Regions from separate parts of the Nocardioides panzhihuensis genome, predicted to be linked through region 2. Evidence: riboswitches for the same ligand, from Rfam matches in the RefSeq annotation. Region 2 holds a riboswitch; the other holds the start of a gene.
What was found. A riboswitch is a leader RNA that binds a small molecule or an ion and turns the genes downstream of it on or off. The one in region 2 is predicted to bind glycine.
Positions count from the first base shown of each region.

Region 1 (8,905 bases), 1.2 Mb from region 2:
TTCGACAAGCTCAGGACACCGTCTCGACCCGGGCGTACGCCGCCGGGTCTCCGATGCTGCCGACAACCTGCAGCGCCACCTGGCGATCAAGATCACCTATCCGCGCACCTGAGACGGGCACGAGCACCGCGACCCGCGACCTCGTCGCGGGTCGCAGGCTCGAATGTCCGTGGTCACCGATAGTTTTCGTTACATGCGGATCCTGCACACCTCCGACTGGCACCTGGGCCGGTCCTTCCACCGGGAGGGCATGCTCGGGCACCAGGCGGCGTACGTCGACCATCTCCTCTCCGTCGTGGAGCAGGGGAACGTCGACGTGGTGTGCGTCTCCGGCGACATCTACGACCGTGCGCTTCCGCAGGTCGACGCGGTGCGGCTCGCCTCCGAGGCGCTCTCGCGGCTTGCGGCCTCGCGTGCGAAGGTCGTCATCACCAGCGGCAACCACGACTCGGCCCAGCGACTCGGCTTCGGCTCCGAGCTCATCGACGCCGCCGGCATCTTCATCCGCACCGACCTGGCCGGAGTCGGCCGCCCGGTGATGCTTCCCGACGAGAACGGCGAGGTCGCCTTCTACGGTCTCCCCTACCTCGACCCAGACGCAGCCAAGGCGTCGTGGCGACTGGAGTCCCGCTCCCACCAGGCAGCGCTCGGAGAGGCCATGCGCCGGGTCCGCGCCGACCTCGAAGGCAGAGGCGGCCGCAGCGTGGTGATGGCCCACGCCTTCGTCACCGGGGCGGAGCCGTCCGACTCCGAGCGCGACATCTCCGTCGGTGGTGTGTCGATGGTGCCGGCCAGCCTCTTCGAGGACATCTCCTACGCCGCTCTCGGTCACCTCCACGGCCGCCACACGATCACCGAGACCGTGCGCTACAGCGGTTCCCCGCTCGCCTACTCCTTCTCCGAGGCCAACCAGCTCAAGGGGTCGTGGCTCATCGACCTCGACGAGTCCGGCTTCGTCGCCAGCGAGTTCGTGGAGGCGCCGGTCCCGCGGACGCTGGCCAGGCTGCGGGGCACGCTCGAGGAGCTGCTGGGCGACCCCCGCCACGAGGTCAACGAGCAGTCGTGGCTGCAGATCACCCTGACCGACCGGATCCGCCCGGCCCAGGCCATGGAGCGTCTGCGGCGGCGTTTCCCGCACACCCTCGTGCTCGGGTTCGAGTCCACCGCGCCGGTGCTCGGCGCGCTGTCGCGACCGGACCCGTCCCAGCCCCGGCGCGACATCGACCTGGTCACCGAGTTCGTCGCCGAGCTCCGCGGCGAGCCCGCCGCCAAGGCCGAGCTCGCGCTGCTCCAGACGGCGGTCGACGCCTGCTGCGAGGACCCCGAGGTGGACACGCTCGACTCGCGCGCCGGCGACGCCGAGGAAGAGGAGTGGCTCGAGGTGCTCTTCTGATGCGCCTCCACCACCTGGAGGTCGCCGCGTTCGGGCCCTTCACGGGCATCGTCGAGGTGGACTTCGACCAGCTCTCCGAGGCGGGGCTCTTCCTGCTCTCCGGAGCTACCGGCGCCGGGAAGACGAGCGTCCTGGACGCGGTCTGCTTCGCGCTCTACGGCGACGTCCCCGGTGACCGTTCCGTCGCGAAACGCCTGCGCAGCGACCGCGCCCCGGCCGAGGTCGCAACGCGGGTCGTCCTGGAGGCGACCCTCGCGCAGCGCCGCTTCCGGATCACCCGCTCGCCGTCGTGGGAGCGTCCCAAGCGGCGCGGTGCCGGCACCACCACCCAGCAGGCATCGGTGGTGCTCATGGAGCAGGTCGGCGAGGAGTGGCGCACCCTCACCACCCGTCTCGACGAGGCCGGTCACCTGGTCTCGGATCTCCTCGGTATGACGCTGACCCAGTTCGTGCAGGTCGCCATGCTCCCCCAGGGCCGCTTCCAGGCCTTCCTCCGCTCCAGCGCCGAGGAGCGCAAGCGACTGCTCGAGCGGCTCTTCCGCACCGAGCGTTTCGCGGATGTCGAGCGCTGGCTCCGGGAGCGCCGCGTCGAGCTCCGGCGCCGCTCCGAGGAGCTCAACGCCGGCGTCGCCGAGGTGGTCAGCCGGATCAGCGAGACCGCCGCCGTCACCCTCCCCGACGACTGGGACGTCCACGATCTCGGCCTCCCCGCCGGCGACGGCGCCATCGCGGCCTGGGCGCGTGGTCTCGCCGAGGAGGCCACCGAGGCGCAGGCGGTCACCTCCGGCGCCGCGATGGAGGCCCTCGCCGCGGAGGCGGAGACCCTCGACGCTCTCGACGCCGCCCGTGCGATGGCGGAGAAGCAGCGCGGCCTCCGTGCGGCCGCTGCCGCCGAGAGCCGCCTCGTCGCAGCGTCAGAGGAGCAGCAGGAACGCGTACGCCGCGTCGAGGCCGCCCAGCGCGCCGAAGCCGTCACCGGGGTCAGCGAGCTCGCCGACCAGGCACGGCGCGAGCACGCGCAGGCGACCGCCCTGGCTCCGAGCGATCTGACCCTGACCGATGCCAAGGCAGCCGTCGAACGCGTCTCCGCGCGTCTCGCGCAGGCCCGCGCCCTCGAGCCCGTGCAGCATCGGCTCGACGAGGTCACCCGTGAGCTCGCCGCCACCCGCACCCAGCGCGACCGTCTCCTCACCCAGACGCGCGAGCAGGCTCAACTCGCCGAGGAGCTGCCCCAGCAGATCGAGACGCTCGCCGCGGGCCTGACAGCGGCCACCGAGGCGGCCGCCGCGATCCCGGTGCTGCGTGCCCAGTTCGCGGCGGTGACCGAGGTCAGCCGGCTGAGCGGAGAGCTCGTCGAGGCCCGCGCCAGGCACGAGGCGGCCCGGACGGCCGCCATGGAGGCGCGCACCCACTATCTCGACGTACGCCAGGCCCGGCTGGACGGCATCGCCGCCGAGCTCGCCGGCGCCCTCGCGGTCGGCGCGGACTGCCCCGTGTGCGGGTCTCACGAGCACCCCCACAAGGCCTCCCCGGCGGACGGCGCTCCCGATGCCGCAGCAGAGAAGACCGCTCAGACCGCCTATGACAACGCCAGTGCCGAGGAGCACGCTCGAGACCAGCACGTGCGCGACCTCAGCACCCGTCTCCAGCTCGCCCAGGAGGCCGCCGGGGAGACCGAAGAGCCTGCCGCGACCATGGCCGAGCGCCTGGCCGGTCTGGAGCGGCGGGCCGCCAGCGAGCCGGGCCTGCGCGCCCAGCTCGCCTCCGTCGAGGAGCGACGGGCCCGCTCGGTGACGCTCCGTGCCGAGCTGGAGACCCGTGCCGCCGAGCTCGAGACCACGCTGCGTCACCTCACCGAGGAGCGCGCGCGGCTCGAGGAGCAGCTGGCCGACGTCCGTGGTGACCACCGCGATCTGGGCGCCGTGCTCGCCGCTCTCGAACGTGACCACCGGGCCGCGGCCACCGACCTCGAGCGCCTCGAGGCTGCCACCCGCGCCGCGGATGCGCTCGCCGCCGCCGAGCGCACCCTCACGGCCACCGCGGTCCGGGCCGGCTTCGACTCGCCGCAGAGAGCGCTCGCCGCGGTCCTCCCGGCGGAGCGGGTCGCCGCCCTGAACAGCCAGATCAAGACGTACGCCGACAGTCTGGCTGCTGCCCGCGCGACCCTGGACTCCCCCGGCGCCGCCGAGATCCTGGCCACCGACGAGCCCGACCTGCCAGCGCTCTCACTCGCCCACCGCAAGGCCGCAGACGCAGCCGACACCGCCCGCTCGGCTGCAGACACCGCGGCCACGCGGGCGGCACGCCTCGACTCCCTCCAACGCGACCTCACCCACGCGCTCTCCACCTGGGCGCCGGTGCGCGGCGACCTCGAGATCGCGGCGCGGCTCGCCTCCTTCGCCGAGGGGAAGAGCAGCGACAACCAGCTGCAGATGAGCCTGTCGGCCTACGTCGTCGCATACCGCCTCACCCAGGTCGTCGCGGCCGCCAACGAGCGACTGGCGAAGATGAGCGACCAGCGCTACGCCCTGGAGCACTCCGCGGCCAAGGGAGCCGGAGACCGCCGCGGCGGCCTGGCGCTGATGGTCCGCGACGACTGGTCAGGCGAGTCCAGAGACCCCGCCACCCTCTCGGGCGGCGAGACCTTCGTGGTCTCCCTCGCGCTCGCGCTCGGACTGGCCGACGTCATCATGAACGAGGCCGGCGGCCAGATGCTCGACACCCTCTTCGTCGACGAGGGCTTCGGCTCCCTCGACGCCGACACCCTCGACGACGTACTCGACGTCCTGGACACGCTCCGCGAGGGCGGGCGCATCATCGGCGTGGTCAGCCACGTCACCGAGATGCGCGAGCGCATCCCCACCCAGCTCGCGGTCGCCAAGGGTCGCGAAGGCTCCACCCTCGAGATCCACGGCACCTGAGCCCAACCAGCCGAGGCGTCACTCCGGTCGGTCGAAGCGTCACTCCCGTCGTTCGAGGCGTCACCCACGTGCCATCTCGGCCGACGCGGGTGACGCCTCGACAGGTCACTCGGCGAAGGACTCCACCGGCGGGCAGGAGCAGATCAGGTTGCGGTCGCCGTAGGTGTTGTCGATCCGAGCCACGGGCGGCCAGTACTTGTCCGGGTCGATGCCACGGGGGAAGACGGCCTCCTCGCGGGAGTACGGGCGGTCCCACTCGCCGACGAGCGCCCGGGAGGTGTGCGGAGCACCGCGCAGGACCGAGGTCTCTGCGGTCCACTCGCCCGAGGCGACCCGGTCGACCTCGCCCTTGATCGCGATCATCGCCTCGATGAACCGGTCCAGCTCGGCGAGGTCCTCGGACTCGGTCGGCTCGACCATGAGCGTGCCGGCGACCGGGAAGGACATCGTCGGAGCGTGGAAGCCGTAGTCGATGAGCCGCTTGGCGACGTCGTCGACCGTCACGCCCGTCTCCTTCGTCATCGGCCGCAGGTCGAGGATGCACTCGTGGGCGACCAAGCCGCTCTCACCGCGGTAGAGAACCGGGAAGTGCTCGTTGAGCCGCGCTGCCACGTAGTTGGCCGACAGCACGGCCGCGGAGGTCGCCCGGGTCAGGCCCTCGGCACCCATCAGGCGGACGTAGGCCCAGGAGATCGGCAGGATGCCCGCCGAGCCGTACGGAGCGGCCGAGATCGCGCCGATGCCCGAACGCTTCGAGGCGTCGGGGTGCAGCGAGTGCGAAGGCAGGTAGGGGGCCAGGTGAGAGCGGACCGCGACCGGGCCGACACCCGGTCCGCCACCGCCGTGCGGGATGCAGAAGGTCTTGTGCAGGTTGAGGTGGGAGACGTCGCCGCCGAACTCGCCGGGCTTGGCGTAGCCCAAGAGCGCGTTGAAGTTGGCACCGTCGATGTAGACCTGGCCGCCGGCCGCGTGCACCAGCTCGCAGACCTCGGTGATGCCCTCCTCGTAGACCCCGTGGGTCGAGGGGTAGGTCACCATGATCGCGGCGACGTTCTCGCCGTGGGCGTCGAGCTTGGCCCGCAGGTCGTCGAGGTCGACGGTGCCGTCCTCGGACGATTTCACGACCTCGACCTTCATCCCGGCCATCACGGCCGAGGCGGCGTTGGTGCCATGCGCCGAGGACGGCATCAGGCAGATCTTGCGGTGCCCCTGCCCCTGCGCGTCCAGGTAGCCACGGATCGCCATCAGGCCCGCGAACTCACCCTGCGAGCCGGCGTTCGGCTGGATCGAGACCTCGTCGTAGCCGGTCACCTCGGCCAGCCACCCCTCCAGCTCCCCCACGAGACGCGCGTAGCCGGCAGCGTCCTCAGCGGGGACGAACGGGTGCAGGTCGGCGAAGCCGGGCAGCGAGATCGGCTCCATCTCGGTGGTCGCGTTGAGCTTCATGGTGCACGAGCCGAGCGGGATCATGCCCTTGTCGAGCGCGTAGTCGCGCCCCGCCAGCTTGTGCAGGTAGCGCAGCATCTGGGTCTCGCTGTGATGCGTGTTGAAGACCTCGTGGGTGAGGTAGTCGGTGGTGCGCAGCAGAGCGTCGGGCAGCGCGCTGGCCGAGGTGCGGTCGATCTCCTCCAGGTCCGCGCCGGAGACGCCGAAGGCGTTCAGCACGGCCGACAGGGTCGAGCGCGTGGTCGCCTCCGAGGTGGAGATGCCGACGGTGTCGGCGTCCACCAGACGAAGGTGTACGCCGAACCGGCGCGCGGCGGTGACGACATCGGCCGCCCGCCCGGGAACGGTGACCCCCAGCGTGTCGAAGAACGTCTCCGAGACCAGCGAGAGCCCGGCCGACCGGAGCGCGGCGGCCAGCACGGCGGCGTAGCGGTGGGTGCGGGTCGCGATCGTCCGCAGCCCCGCAGGGCCGTGGTAGACGGCGTACATCGAAGCGCCCACGGCCAGCAGCACCTGCGCGGTGCAGATGTTGGAGGTGGCCTTCTCCCGGCGGATGTGCTGCTCGCGGGTCTGCAGGGCGAGACGGTACGCAGGTCGCCCCTCGGCGTCGACGGAGACGCCGACCAGGCGACCGGGCAGGTGCCGCTCGATCCCCTCGTGGACGGCCATGTATCCGGCGTGCGGGCCGCCGTAGAAGAGCGGGATGCCGAAACGCTGGGTGGAGCCGACGACGACGTCGGCGCCGAGCGTGCCAGGCGCCTCCAGGACGGTCAGCGCGAGCAGGTCGGCCGCGACCACCGCGAGCGCGCCCCGCTCGTGGGCGGCATCGATGACCGGCTTCAGGTCGGGCACCCGACCGGAGGCACCCGGGTACTGCACCAGCACGCCGATCAGGTCGCCCTCGGGCAGGCCCTCGGAGAGGTCCGCCACGACGACCTCGAGGCCCATCGCCTCGGCGCGCACCTTGACGACCTCGATCGACTGCGGCAGGGCGTCGGCGTCGATGACGAACGGCCCCGAACCCTTCCGGTTGGCCCGGTGCACCAGCGCGAGCGCCTCGGCGGCCGCGGTGCCCTCGTCCAGGAGCGAGGAGTTGGCCACCGGCAGGCCGCTCAGGTCGCCGACCATGGTCTGGAAGTTGATCAGAGCCTCGAGGCGGCCCTGGGAGATCTCTGGCTGGTAAGGCGTGTAGGCGGTGTACCAGCTCGGGTCCTCGAGCACGTTGCGACGGATCACCGGTGGCGTCACGGTGGCGTGGTAGCCGAGCCCGATCATCGCCTCGCCGGGCTTGTTGGAGGCGGCGATCTCCCGAGCCAGCGAGGCGACCTGCGCCTCGGACAGCGCGCCCGGAAGGTCGAGCGACTCGACCGAACGGATCCCGGCCGGGACGGCGTCGTCCATCATCTCCGCGACCGAGTCATATCCGAGCCGCGAGAGCATGGTCGCCTCGTCGGCGGCGGAGAGCCCGACGTGGCGCTCCACGAACGGGGAGGCGGCATCGAGCTCGGACAGGGTGGGCGTGTCGGACACAGTGGCTCCTGAGGGCATCTAAGACAACTCGTAAGCCCTCCCCTCTGTCACCGCACAAGCACGGCTTCAGAGTTGCCTGGTCCGCACAGTCGTGGGTGCCTGAGAGTTTCCGGGGAGGAATTGCCCCTTCGGCGCCCCAACGCGTGGGGCTCTCCCGTGCGGGATGGTCAGCAGGTCCAGCATAAAGGACGAGACCCTGAGGCCCCGCCTTCGCGGGGTCTCAGGGTCTGGTGTCGACTGAGTCCTATCTCACCCGGCGGTGCGAGCGGCGCGCCTGGCGGCCAGCTCGTCGGACATCGAGGCGACCTGCTCGCCGTCCTCGGACGTACGCTCGCTGGGGAGCTCGGCGAGAGTCCCCTCGACCTCGCGCCAGACACCACCGATGGCGATACCGAAGACACCCTGTCCGCCCTGGAGCAGGTCGATGACCTCGTCGTTGCTGGTGCACTCGTAGACCGAGGCGCCGTCGCTCATCAGGGTGACGCGGGTCAGGTCGTCGGTGCCGCGCTCGCGCAGGTGCTGCACAGCGGCACGGATCTGCTGCAGGGAGATGCCGGCGTCGAGCAGGCGCTTGATGACCTTGAGGATCAAGATGTCGCGGAACGAGTAGAGCCGCTGCGTACCCGAGCCGGTCGCGCCGCGCACGCTCGGCTCGACGAGCCCGGTGCGGGCCCAGTAGTCGAGCTGGCGGTAGCTGATCCCCGCTGCGTTGCAGGCCGTGGGCCCGCGGTAACCGGTGTCGCTGGGCAGGGTCGAGACATCGTCGGTGAAGAGAAGGCCCTGCTCGTCAGCCTGCTCCGCCGCGCGTTGCGCGTCGTCGGCGCCGTGGCCGGGCTTCTGTTCGTGGTCGAACACGATGTCCTCCATCGTCTACTCCGTTGTGCGTAACTCCACTCGGGGAATGAACGGCTGCGGCGGGGGGACCACACCGTTGGAGTTACAACAGAGACAATTACAAGGTAAGCGCCGTAAGCGCCCTGGTCAAAGAACCCTCCCCGGCGTGTCGCCGCCGCTAACTCTCAAGCTCAACTTGAGGGTTAGGGTCAGTGGGACTCGAAGTCCTCGGGCGTGATCTCGTCCAGGAACTCGCGGAACTTCTCGATCTCGTCCTCCTGCTCGGCCGGAACCGCGAGGCCCGCCTCGTCGAGGACTTCCTCGGAGACCACGATCTTGGTGCCCGTTCGCAGGGCCAGCGCGATCGAGTCCGAGGGCCGCGCACTCACCTCGACACCCGAGGCGAAGACCAGGTTGGCGTAGAAGACACGGTCGGTGACCGAGGTGATCTGAACCTCGGTCAGCTCGTTGCCGGTCGCCTCCACGACGTCCTTGAGCAGGTCGTGGGTCAGCGGCCTCGGCGGCACCACACCCTGTTGGGCGAAGGCGATCGCGGTCGCCTCGACCGCGCCTATCCAGATGGGCAGATATCGCTCACCGGCCACCTCGCGCAGCAGCACGATCGGCTGGTTGGAGGGCATCTCCACTCGGACTCCGAGCACATCGACCTCGCGCATGCATCCACCCTACCCGGTCGCCTCAGCAGCCTCAGCGCTCGCGCAGCCCCGACTTCACCAACGTGGCGTGCAGACGCACCGCCAGCGAGGCGATCTCGCTGCCG
Region 1 covers NZ_JACBZR010000001.1:2,038,038-2,046,942, reverse strand. The annotation lists gene pepN (aminopeptidase N) at 1-112, shown strand, start outside; gene BJ988_RS09630 (exonuclease SbcCD subunit D) at 194-1,393, shown strand; gene BJ988_RS09625 (AAA family ATPase) at 1,393-4,314, shown strand; gene gcvP (aminomethyl-transferring glycine dehydrogenase) at 4,420-7,308, opposite strand; glycine riboswitch at 7,367-7,457, opposite strand; gene BJ988_RS09615 (MerR family transcriptional regulator) at 7,540-8,157, opposite strand; gene BJ988_RS09610 (bifunctional nuclease family protein) at 8,334-8,801, opposite strand; gene ftsR (transcriptional regulator FtsR) at 8,833-8,905, opposite strand, start outside.
Region 1: another riboswitch for glycine. It lies ahead of gcvP (aminomethyl-transferring glycine dehydrogenase); the one in region 2 lies ahead of gcvT (glycine cleavage system aminomethyltransferase GcvT).

Region 2 (8,905 bases):
CGTCGGCGCAGGTCGAGGCGATCGCCGGCGAGCTCGAGGAGGACATCGCGATGGGCCTGCTGCACCCGCGCGAGCGCCTCGTCGAGGACGCGCTGATGGAGCGCTTCGACGCCAAACGCCATGTCGTACGCAGCGCGCTCTCCACGCTCGAGACGCGAGGTGCCGTGGAACGGCGTGCCCATGTGGGCGCGCTCGTCCGCTCCTTCTCAGCCCAAGAGGTGCGCGACCTCTACGACGTTCGCGAGCTGGTCGAGACAGCCTGCGCCCGCGCCATCACGACGCCGGTTCCTGGCGATCAGATCCGTCCCGTGGAGGACGCGATGCACGAGCACGAGCAGGCGGTGGATCGCGGCGATCGCCGCTCCGCGCTGCGCGCCAACATCCGATTCCATGAGCTTCTCTTCGGGTTGGCCCCGAACCAGTTCCTGGTCGAGTCCGTGCGCCGTCACGCACGGATGGCCTCGCCGATCCGGTCGCTCACGGTGGTCAACGACAGGCTCCTGGAGCGGTCCCGCGATGAGCACCGGGCGATGGTGGTGGCGCTCCGTGAGGGTCGGACCGATGAGCTGGTGCGGGTCTGCGCCGCCCATCTCGAGCCGTCCCGCGACGCCTACCTCAACCTGCTCGGCGAACTCTGAACGTACGCAGATATCGAGGCGTCACGTACGTCGGCCGAGACGTCACACCCGTGACATCTCGGCCGACGCAGCTGACGTCTCGGCGGTCAGCGGAGGATCGGAGGCTCGGTCTTCTCTGCCACCTCGTCGTACGTGACGCCGGGGGCGAGCTCGACCAGGCGGACGCCGTCGGGGGTGATGTCGAGGACGCACAGGTCGGTGATGATGCGCTGCACGACGCCGAGCCCGGTGTAGGGGAGCGAGCACTCCTCGACGATCTTGTAGGAGCCGTCGCGGGCGACGTGCTCCATCAGCACGACGACCTTCTTCGCGCCGTGGACGAGGTCCATCGCGCCGCCCATGCCCTTGACCATCTTGCCGGGGATCATCCAGTTGGCCAGATCGCCTGACGAAGAGACCTGCATGGCGCCGAGGATCGCGGCGTCGATCTTGCCGGAGCGGATCATTCCGAAGCTCATGGCGGAGTCGAAGAAGCTCGCCCCCTTGCGTACGGTCACCGTCTCCTTGCCCGCGTTGATCAGGTCCGGGTCGACGGCGTCCTCGGTCGGGTAGGCGCCGGTGCCGAGGATGCCGTTCTCGCTCTGCAGCACCAGCTCGACGTCGTCGGGGACGTAGTTGGGCACCAGGGTCGGCAGCCCGATGCCGAGGTTGACGTAGTCGCCGTCGGAGAGCTCCGCGGCGGCACGGGCGGCCATCTCTTCACGTGTCCATGACATGTCAGCGGACCGTCCTCTTCTCGATGCGCTTGTCGGCGGCCTGCTCGGGGGTCAGGGGCACGACGCGGTGGACATAGACGCCGGGGAGGTGGACGTCGTTGGGTGGGATCTCGCCGGGCTCGACGAGCTCCTCGACCTCGGCGATCGTGATCTGCCCGGCCATCGCGGCGAGCGGGTTGAAGTTGCGGGCGGAGTCCTTGAAGAGGAGGTTGCCGTGGCGGTCGCCCTTCCAGGCGCGGATGATGCCGAAGTCGGCGACGATGGCCTCCTCGAGGACGAACTCTCGCTCGCCCTCAGGCGTCTCGAAGGTCATCACCGGCTTCTCGGGGGAGGTCTTGATGACGTTGCCCGCGTCGTCGTACTTCCACGGCAGCCCGCCCTGCGCCACCTGTGTGCCGACACCGGTGCGGGTGTAGAACGCGGCGATGCCGGAGCCGCCCGCGCGCATCCGCTCGGCCAGCGTGCCCTGCGGGGTCAGCTCGACCTCGAGGTCGCCGGAGAGGTACTGCCGCGCGAACTCCTTGTTCTCGCCGACGTACGACGCGACCACGCGGCGCAGGCGTCCGGCGCCGAGCAGCAGGCCCAGGCCCCAGTCGTCGACGCCGGCGTTGTTGGAGACCACCTCGAGGTCGGACACGCCGGCCTCGAGGAGAGCATTGATGAGCACCGAGGGGATGCCGCACAGCCCGAAGCCGCCGACCGTGAGGGTCGCTCCGCTCGGGATGTCCGCGACCGCCTCGGCGGCTGAGGAGATGACCTTGTCCATGCTGATCAGTCAAGGCGGGGCAAGCCGATCGGTCAATAGACGAGCGCGAGTTCCCGCTCGGTCTTTCGATGAGCGGCCCCGCTGACGCTATGGCGTTCACTGAATGGACGCGCCTATCGTACGTTCCATGCAACCCGGTCAGGACGCGCCTCAGCCCAGCGTGATCCGCCGCAGCGCGCACCTGCTGCGGCTGCTCGCCGCGCGCGAACCCGAGGGCGCGACGACCACCCAGCTCGCGACGGCCGCCGCGATCCCGCGTCCGACCGCTCACCGGCTGCTCAGCGCGCTCCAGGACGAGGGCCTGGTCGAGCGAGACAACGCAACCGGCGCCTGGCACCTGGGCCCGGAGTGCTTCCTGCTCGGCGCCGCCGCGACCACCCGCCACGACATCACCCCGGCGGCCCGGGCGGCGGTCCTGCGCATCGCCCGGGAGACGGGGGAGAGCGCGTTCTTCTCGATCAGGCGCGGCGACGAGACGGTCTGCGTACTGCGCGAGGACGGCAGCTTCCCGATCCGCTCGCACGTGCTCCACGAGGGGATCCGGTTTCCGCTCGGCGTCGCCTCGGCGGGCCTGACGATCCTCGCCTTCCTGCCGGAGCCGCGGCGCGAGGCCTACCTCGCCCGGACCGACCTCGTCGGGGCCTACGGCGAGCAGCACTCGGCGTCCGCTCTCCGGAAGCGGGTCGCCGCGACCCGTGAGCGCGGCTTCGCCGTCAACCCGGGCCTGCTCGTGGTCGGCAGCTGGGGTCTGGGTGCCGCAGTCTTCGACGCCCACGGGCAGCCGTACGGAGCGTTGAGCATCACCGGCATCGAGGCCCGTCTCGCGCCACCGCGTCAGGCCGAGCTGGGTCGCCTCCTCCTGGAGGCCGCCCACACCCTGTCCACTAGCTCCGCGACTGGCTCGACACCTGGGCGCGCCCGGTCATGATCTCGGCGAGCGCGGCGTCGGAGGCGAGCTGGGCGTCGCGGTCATAGGTGGAGGTGAAGGCGAGGAGCTCGTCGGCTCCGGTGGCCTCGGCCAGCCGGTCGAGGCGGCTGCGTACGGTGGCGGGAGAGCCCGCGGTCGTGCGCGCGAGATGCGCCTCGACCCGCTCGCGCACCTGGTTCGTCCAGGTCTGGTCGCGGATCGCCGCGACCGGCTCGAGCGCTCCGAACTCGCCGGTCTGCCGCGATCTGGCCATCGCCCACGCCTCCGGCAGCGCGAGCTCGGCGGCCTCGGCGTCGGTGTCGGCGACCAGCACGTCGGCGGAGACCGTCACCGACGGCGCTGACGCCTGTGAGGAGGGCCGGAAGTCGTTCCGGTACGCCCCGAGCAGCTCGCCCAGCCGTGGGCTGTCCAGCACCGGACCGCCGACTACGACCGGCAGCCCGAGCTGAGCGGCGAGGGCGAGACCGCGTCCGGTCGCGAGCACGAAGATCGGGATCTGACGGGACGCGGCCGGCCGGGCGGTGACCGGCGCGGTGCGGTCGAGATAGCCCCGGAGCTCCTCGATGTCCTCGGCGAACGTGTCCGGGTCGTCGAGATCCTGGCGCAGCGCGCGGCGTACGGGTGCGGTGAAGCCCAGGGTGCGCCCGACTCCCAGGTCGATCCGGCCGGGGTAGAGCGCGTCGAGCATCAGGAACTGCTCGGCCACGACCAGCGGCTGGTGGTGCGGCAGCATCACCCCGCCAGAACCGAGCCGGATCGTGGAGGTGTGCGCACCGAGGGCGCCGAGCAGGACCGGCGGCGATCCCGACGCGATCCCCGGCACCGCATGGTGCTCGGCGACCCAGAACCGCTGGTAGCCGAGCCGTTCGGCCGCCACCGCCCGCTCGATCGTGTGGGTCAGCGCAGCGCCCTCGTCGTACCCCACCCGGGTGCGAGACCTGTCCAGCATGGAGAGCTTCACAACAACACCAACCCCGTCTTCGTCTCGAGGCTTCCCATCATCTCCGGTGTGGCGAAGAACGCACTCGACAGGCGTGCGACGAGGGACACACATCCGCTGTCGGCAGCCCTGGTCTCGGTACCCTGATGGCTTGAACCAAACGACGACAGGAGCGGCTTAGTAATGGATCGAGACGTGCTTCGGCACGCGCCGCTTTTCGGCGAGCTGGACGACGAGTCGATGACGGCGATGCTCGCGATGATGGGGGAGGTCCGCCTCAGGCGTGGCCAGGTGTTGTTCCACGAGGGCGATTCCGCGGACCGGCTCTACGCCGTCGTGTCCGGAAAGGTGAAGCTGAGCCGTGCCTCGGCCAGCGGGCAGGACAGCGTGCTGGCGATCCTCGGGCCGGGGCAGGTCTTCGGTGAGCTGTCGCTCTTCGATCCCGGCCTGCGTTCCTCGACGGTCACGGCCGTCACCGATCAGGTGGAGCTCGCCTCGCTGTCGCACGACGACCTGCTGAGGCTGCTCGACGGGCGGCCGAGCGTGACGCGCGGGCTGCTCGCGCTGCTGTCGGGTCGCCTGCGCCGGGCCAACGACGTGATCGGTGACCTGGTCTTCGCCGACGCGCCCCGCCGGGTGGCGAAGGCACTGCTGGATCTCGCCGAGCGGTTCGGTGAGACCACCGACGAGGGTGTGCACGTCCGTCACGACCTCACCCAGGAGGAGCTCGCCCAGCTGGTGGGCGCGGCCCGCGAGACGGTCAACAAGGCGCTCGCTGACTTCGCGGCCAAGGGCTGGGTCAGGCTGGAGTCGCGCTCGGTGGTCATCACCGACATGGAGCGGATCGTGCGCCGAGCGGGCTGAGCCCGCGTCAGAGACTGACGCGCACCAGTTGGCGGAGCCGACGAAGGCCGTCGGTGCTCGGTCGCTCGGCCGGGGCGAGGGCGGCGGTGAGCCTCTGCCAAACCTCATCGGGGTCGAGCTCGAGGCCGATGGCCACGAGCTCGCTCCTCGTCTCTGTGGTCGCGCGGCCGGGCCTCTCCGCGGCCACATGCGCGCTGCGCCCGACCAGGTTCACCTGGTAGCTGCGCGGCCCCTGCCCGGTCGCGACCGCGACGGTCCCCTTCACCCGGTACGCCGCCGACGGCGGGTCCTCGAGCAGGTCGAGCAGCCGAGCCGGCTCGATGGTGCCGGGGGTGGTGACGGTGACGGACCGGGCGTGCTGATGGGCCGCGTGGTCGGCGGCCGCCTCGCGCAGCAGCGCGGCGATGGGCAGCTCGTCGGGCGGGTCCTCGGGCACGGCGGCGTCGTAGACGAGCCGAGGGTCGATGCGGCCACCCACTGCGTACGCGATCTGGACGTCGGGGTTGTGCTCCAGCACGCGCCGCTCGATCCGCGCCAGGACCTCGTCCCGGTCGGCGGCCGGCACCAGATCGGTCTTGTTGATGACGACCAGCGTGGCCGCGGCGAACCGGACCGGTGCCGGACCCCGGCCGTCGTCGAGGGTGTCGAAGTACGCCGATGCGTCGACGACCTCGATGAGCCCACCGCGGCGTACCCGCTCGACACCGCTGAAGCGGACGAGGCGCGCCAGCGTGCCGGGCTCGGCGAGCCCGCTGGCCTCCACGATGACGGCGTCGAGCGCGAGCCGCGGGTGGGTGAGCTTCTCGAGGGCGTCATCGAGGCCGCCGGCGTCGGACAGGCAGCACAGGCAGCCCCCGGCGATCGAAGCCGGCTCGTCGACCTGACCCGTGACGAGCCCGGCGTCGACGTTGATGTCGCCGAAGTCGTTGACGACCACGCCCACCCGCGCGCCCGGCTGGCGCAGCAGATGGTTGAGCAACGTCGTCTTGCCCGACCCCAGATGGCCGGTGAGGATGACCACGGGAACTCGGGTGCTGGCGCTGGTGGGTGGCATCGAGCCATCGTAGAACCCGTTGAGAACAGTTCTCGTTAACGGGGTCGAGGCTCACTCGATGTCGCCGGATCTTGACGGCCGAGGTGGCCAGACCTAGGTTGTGCCGCACAACTTCACATCCGCCGTTCGAACTGCAGCGGGAGAGTCCTCACCGTCCCGGGTGAGGCGCCGAAGGAGCAAACCTCCCCAGAATCTCTCAGGCCCCATGACCGCTGTGGTGAGGCGAACTCTGGAAAGACAGGATCCGCTGGATCCTGCACCCACGGTGCAAATCGTCCCTGCGGGCGGTGAAGCTCTCAGGTAGCGATGACAGAGCGGGGAGGTCACCCGTCCACGGGTGCCGCATCAGCGGCAGCCATCATCAGGGAGCCTCCCGCACATGACCTCACCTGTCCCTACCCCTCTGCATGCGATCCACCAGTCGCTCGGTGCCTCGTTCACTGACTTCGCCGGCTGGAGCATGCCGGTCCGCTACGGCTCGGAGACCGCCGAGCACCACGCGGTACGCACCACCGCAGGGCTCTTCGACCTGAGCCACATGGGCGAGATCGAGGTGACCGGACCGGAGGCGGGACGGGCCCTCGACCACGCCCTGGTCGGCCGACCGTCGGCGATCGGCGTCGGCCGCGCCCGCTACTCCATGATCTGCGCCGAGGACGGCGGCATCATCGACGACCTGGTCGTCTACCGGCTCGAGGACGAGCGCTACCTGGTCGTCGCCAACGCCAGCAACGTCCACGTGGTCGCTCCGGCTCTGGTCGAACGGGCCAAGGGGTACGACGCCGTGGTCCGCGACGCCTCCGCGGAGTGGGCGCTGATCGCGGTCCAGGGACCTGCCTCGGCTCAGATCGTCGCGGCTGTGACCGACCTGGACGTACCGACCCTTCGCTACTACGCCATCGACGCCGGCAAGGTCGCCGGGATCGACGTGCTGCTCGCGCGCACCGGCTACACCGGCGAGGACGGCTTCGAGGTCTACTGCGCGCCCTCGTCGGCCGCCGCCGTCTGGGAGGCGATCACCGAGGCCGGTACGCCGCACGGGCTGATCCCCGCCGGGCTCGCCTGCCGCGACACCCTCCGGCTCGAGGCCGGAATGCCGCTCTACGGTCACGAGCTGAGCCGCGAGACGACCCCCTTCGAGGCCGGCCTCGGCCGGGTGGTCTCCTTCGACAAGCCCGACGGCTTCGTCGGCGACGCCGCCCTCGCCGCGCGCCGCGAGGAGGGCCCGCGCAGCACGCTCGTCGGCCTCGTGGCCACCGGGCGCCGATCCCCGCGGGCCGGTTACGCCGTCATCGACCCGGCCACCGGCGACGAGATCGGCATCGTGACCAGCGGCTCCCCGTCGCCCACGCTGGGCCGCCCCATCGCGATGGCCTACGTCAAGCCAGACCTGGCCGTCTCCGGCACCAAGATCCAGGTCGTCGTACGCGGCAGCCACGAGGACGCCGAGATCGTCGACCTTCCCTTCTACTCCAAGAAATGAGCACCGCCATGAGCAACCCGTCCCACCTGTCCTACACCGCCGAGCACGAATGGATCGAGACCCGCGACGAGGTCGCGCGCGTCGGGGTCACCGCCTTCGCCACCGAGGCGCTGGGCGACATCGTCTTCGTCGAGCTGCCCGAGGTGGGCAGCGAGATCACCGGGGGAGAGAGCTGCGGTGAGCTGGAGTCGACGAAGTCGGTCAGCGACCTCTTCGCGCCCGCCGACGGCGAGGTGCTCGCGATCAACTCGGCGGTCGTCGATGACCCTGCGCTGATCAACAGCGACCCGTTCGGCGCCGGCTGGCTCTTCGAGATGCGCATCTCGAACGCTCCCGATCTGCTCGACGCCGCGGCCTACGACGCTTTGATCGAGGAGTGAACCGCCGTGACCGCTGACCTCGGCGGTGTCGCGACGGTGGCAGAGCCATCGGGGCCGGCCGTGATGGCCCTGAGCGCCTTCGACCTGTACTCGATCGGGATCGGCCCGTCCTCCTCGCACACCGTCGGACCGATGCGTGCCGCGAAGATCTTCGTCGACGGCCTCGTCGAGGACGGTCAGCTGGACGCGGTGACGCGGGTGAAGGCCGAACTGTTCGGGTCGCTCGGCGCGACCGGTCACGGGCACGGCTCGGCCGGGGCGGTGCTGCTCGGTCTCGAGGGCGAGGAGCCGGCGACCGTCGACACGCGGTCGTCCTCGGCGCGGGTGGCGGCCATCCGTGAGCGCGGGGAGCTGTCGCTGGGCGGCCACCGCCCGATCCGCTTCGCCGATGACACCGACCTGGTGATGCACCGGCGCAAGAGCCTGCCCGGCCACCCCAACGGCATGGTGTTCACTGCCTACGACGCCTCGGGCCAGGTACGCCGCGAGCGGACCTACTACTCCGTCGGCGGTGGCTTCGTGGTCGACGAGCACGCCTCGGGTGTCGCGCGGGTCGTCCCCGACAGCTCGCGCGTCCGGTTTCCGTTCACCACCGGTGCCGAGCTGCTCAGCACCTGCGAGCGCGAGGGGTTCCGGGTCTCCGACCTCATGCTCGCGAACGAGCTCACCTGGCGTACGCAGGCCGAGGTCCGCGCCGGTCTCCTGGAGATCTGGCGGGTGATGGTCGACTGCGTGCAGGCCGGCTGCGACCGTGATCCGGTCACCGACGGCGTACTTCCTGGTGGTCTGCGGGTCCCGCGCCGGGCGCCGCTGCTCCACCGCGACCTGGCGTCCGGGGCTGGCGCCCAGGACCCCTTCCGGGTCATGGACTGGGTCAACCTGTTCGCCCTGGCGGTGAACGAGGAGAACGCCTCCGGCGGCCGGGTCGTCACCGCTCCCACCAACGGCGCGGCCGGCATCGTGCCCGCCGTCCTGCACTACTGGGTACGTTTCGTGGCGCCTGCGGCCGGCTTGGACGAGGCCGCGAACGAGGACGGCATCGTCCGGTTCCTGCTCACCGCGGCCGCCATCGGGATCCTCTGCAAGACGAACGCCTCGATCTCCGGCGCCGAGGTCGGCTGTCAGGGCGAGGTCGG
Region 2 covers NZ_JACBZR010000001.1:3,247,549-3,256,453, reverse strand. The annotation lists gene BJ988_RS15475 (GntR family transcriptional regulator) at 1-638, shown strand, start outside; gene BJ988_RS15470 (3-oxoacid CoA-transferase subunit B) at 725-1,354, opposite strand; gene BJ988_RS15465 (CoA transferase subunit A) at 1,356-2,120, opposite strand; gene BJ988_RS15460 (IclR family transcriptional regulator) at 2,248-3,048, shown strand; gene BJ988_RS15455 (MsnO8 family LLM class oxidoreductase) at 3,005-4,009, opposite strand; gene BJ988_RS15450 (Crp/Fnr family transcriptional regulator) at 4,172-4,852, shown strand; gene BJ988_RS15445 (CobW family GTP-binding protein) at 4,860-5,906, opposite strand; glycine riboswitch at 6,034-6,128, shown strand; glycine riboswitch at 6,130-6,229, shown strand; gene gcvT (glycine cleavage system aminomethyltransferase GcvT) at 6,286-7,389, shown strand; gene gcvH (glycine cleavage system protein GcvH) at 7,386-7,769, shown strand; gene BJ988_RS15430 (L-serine ammonia-lyase) at 7,833-8,905, shown strand, end outside.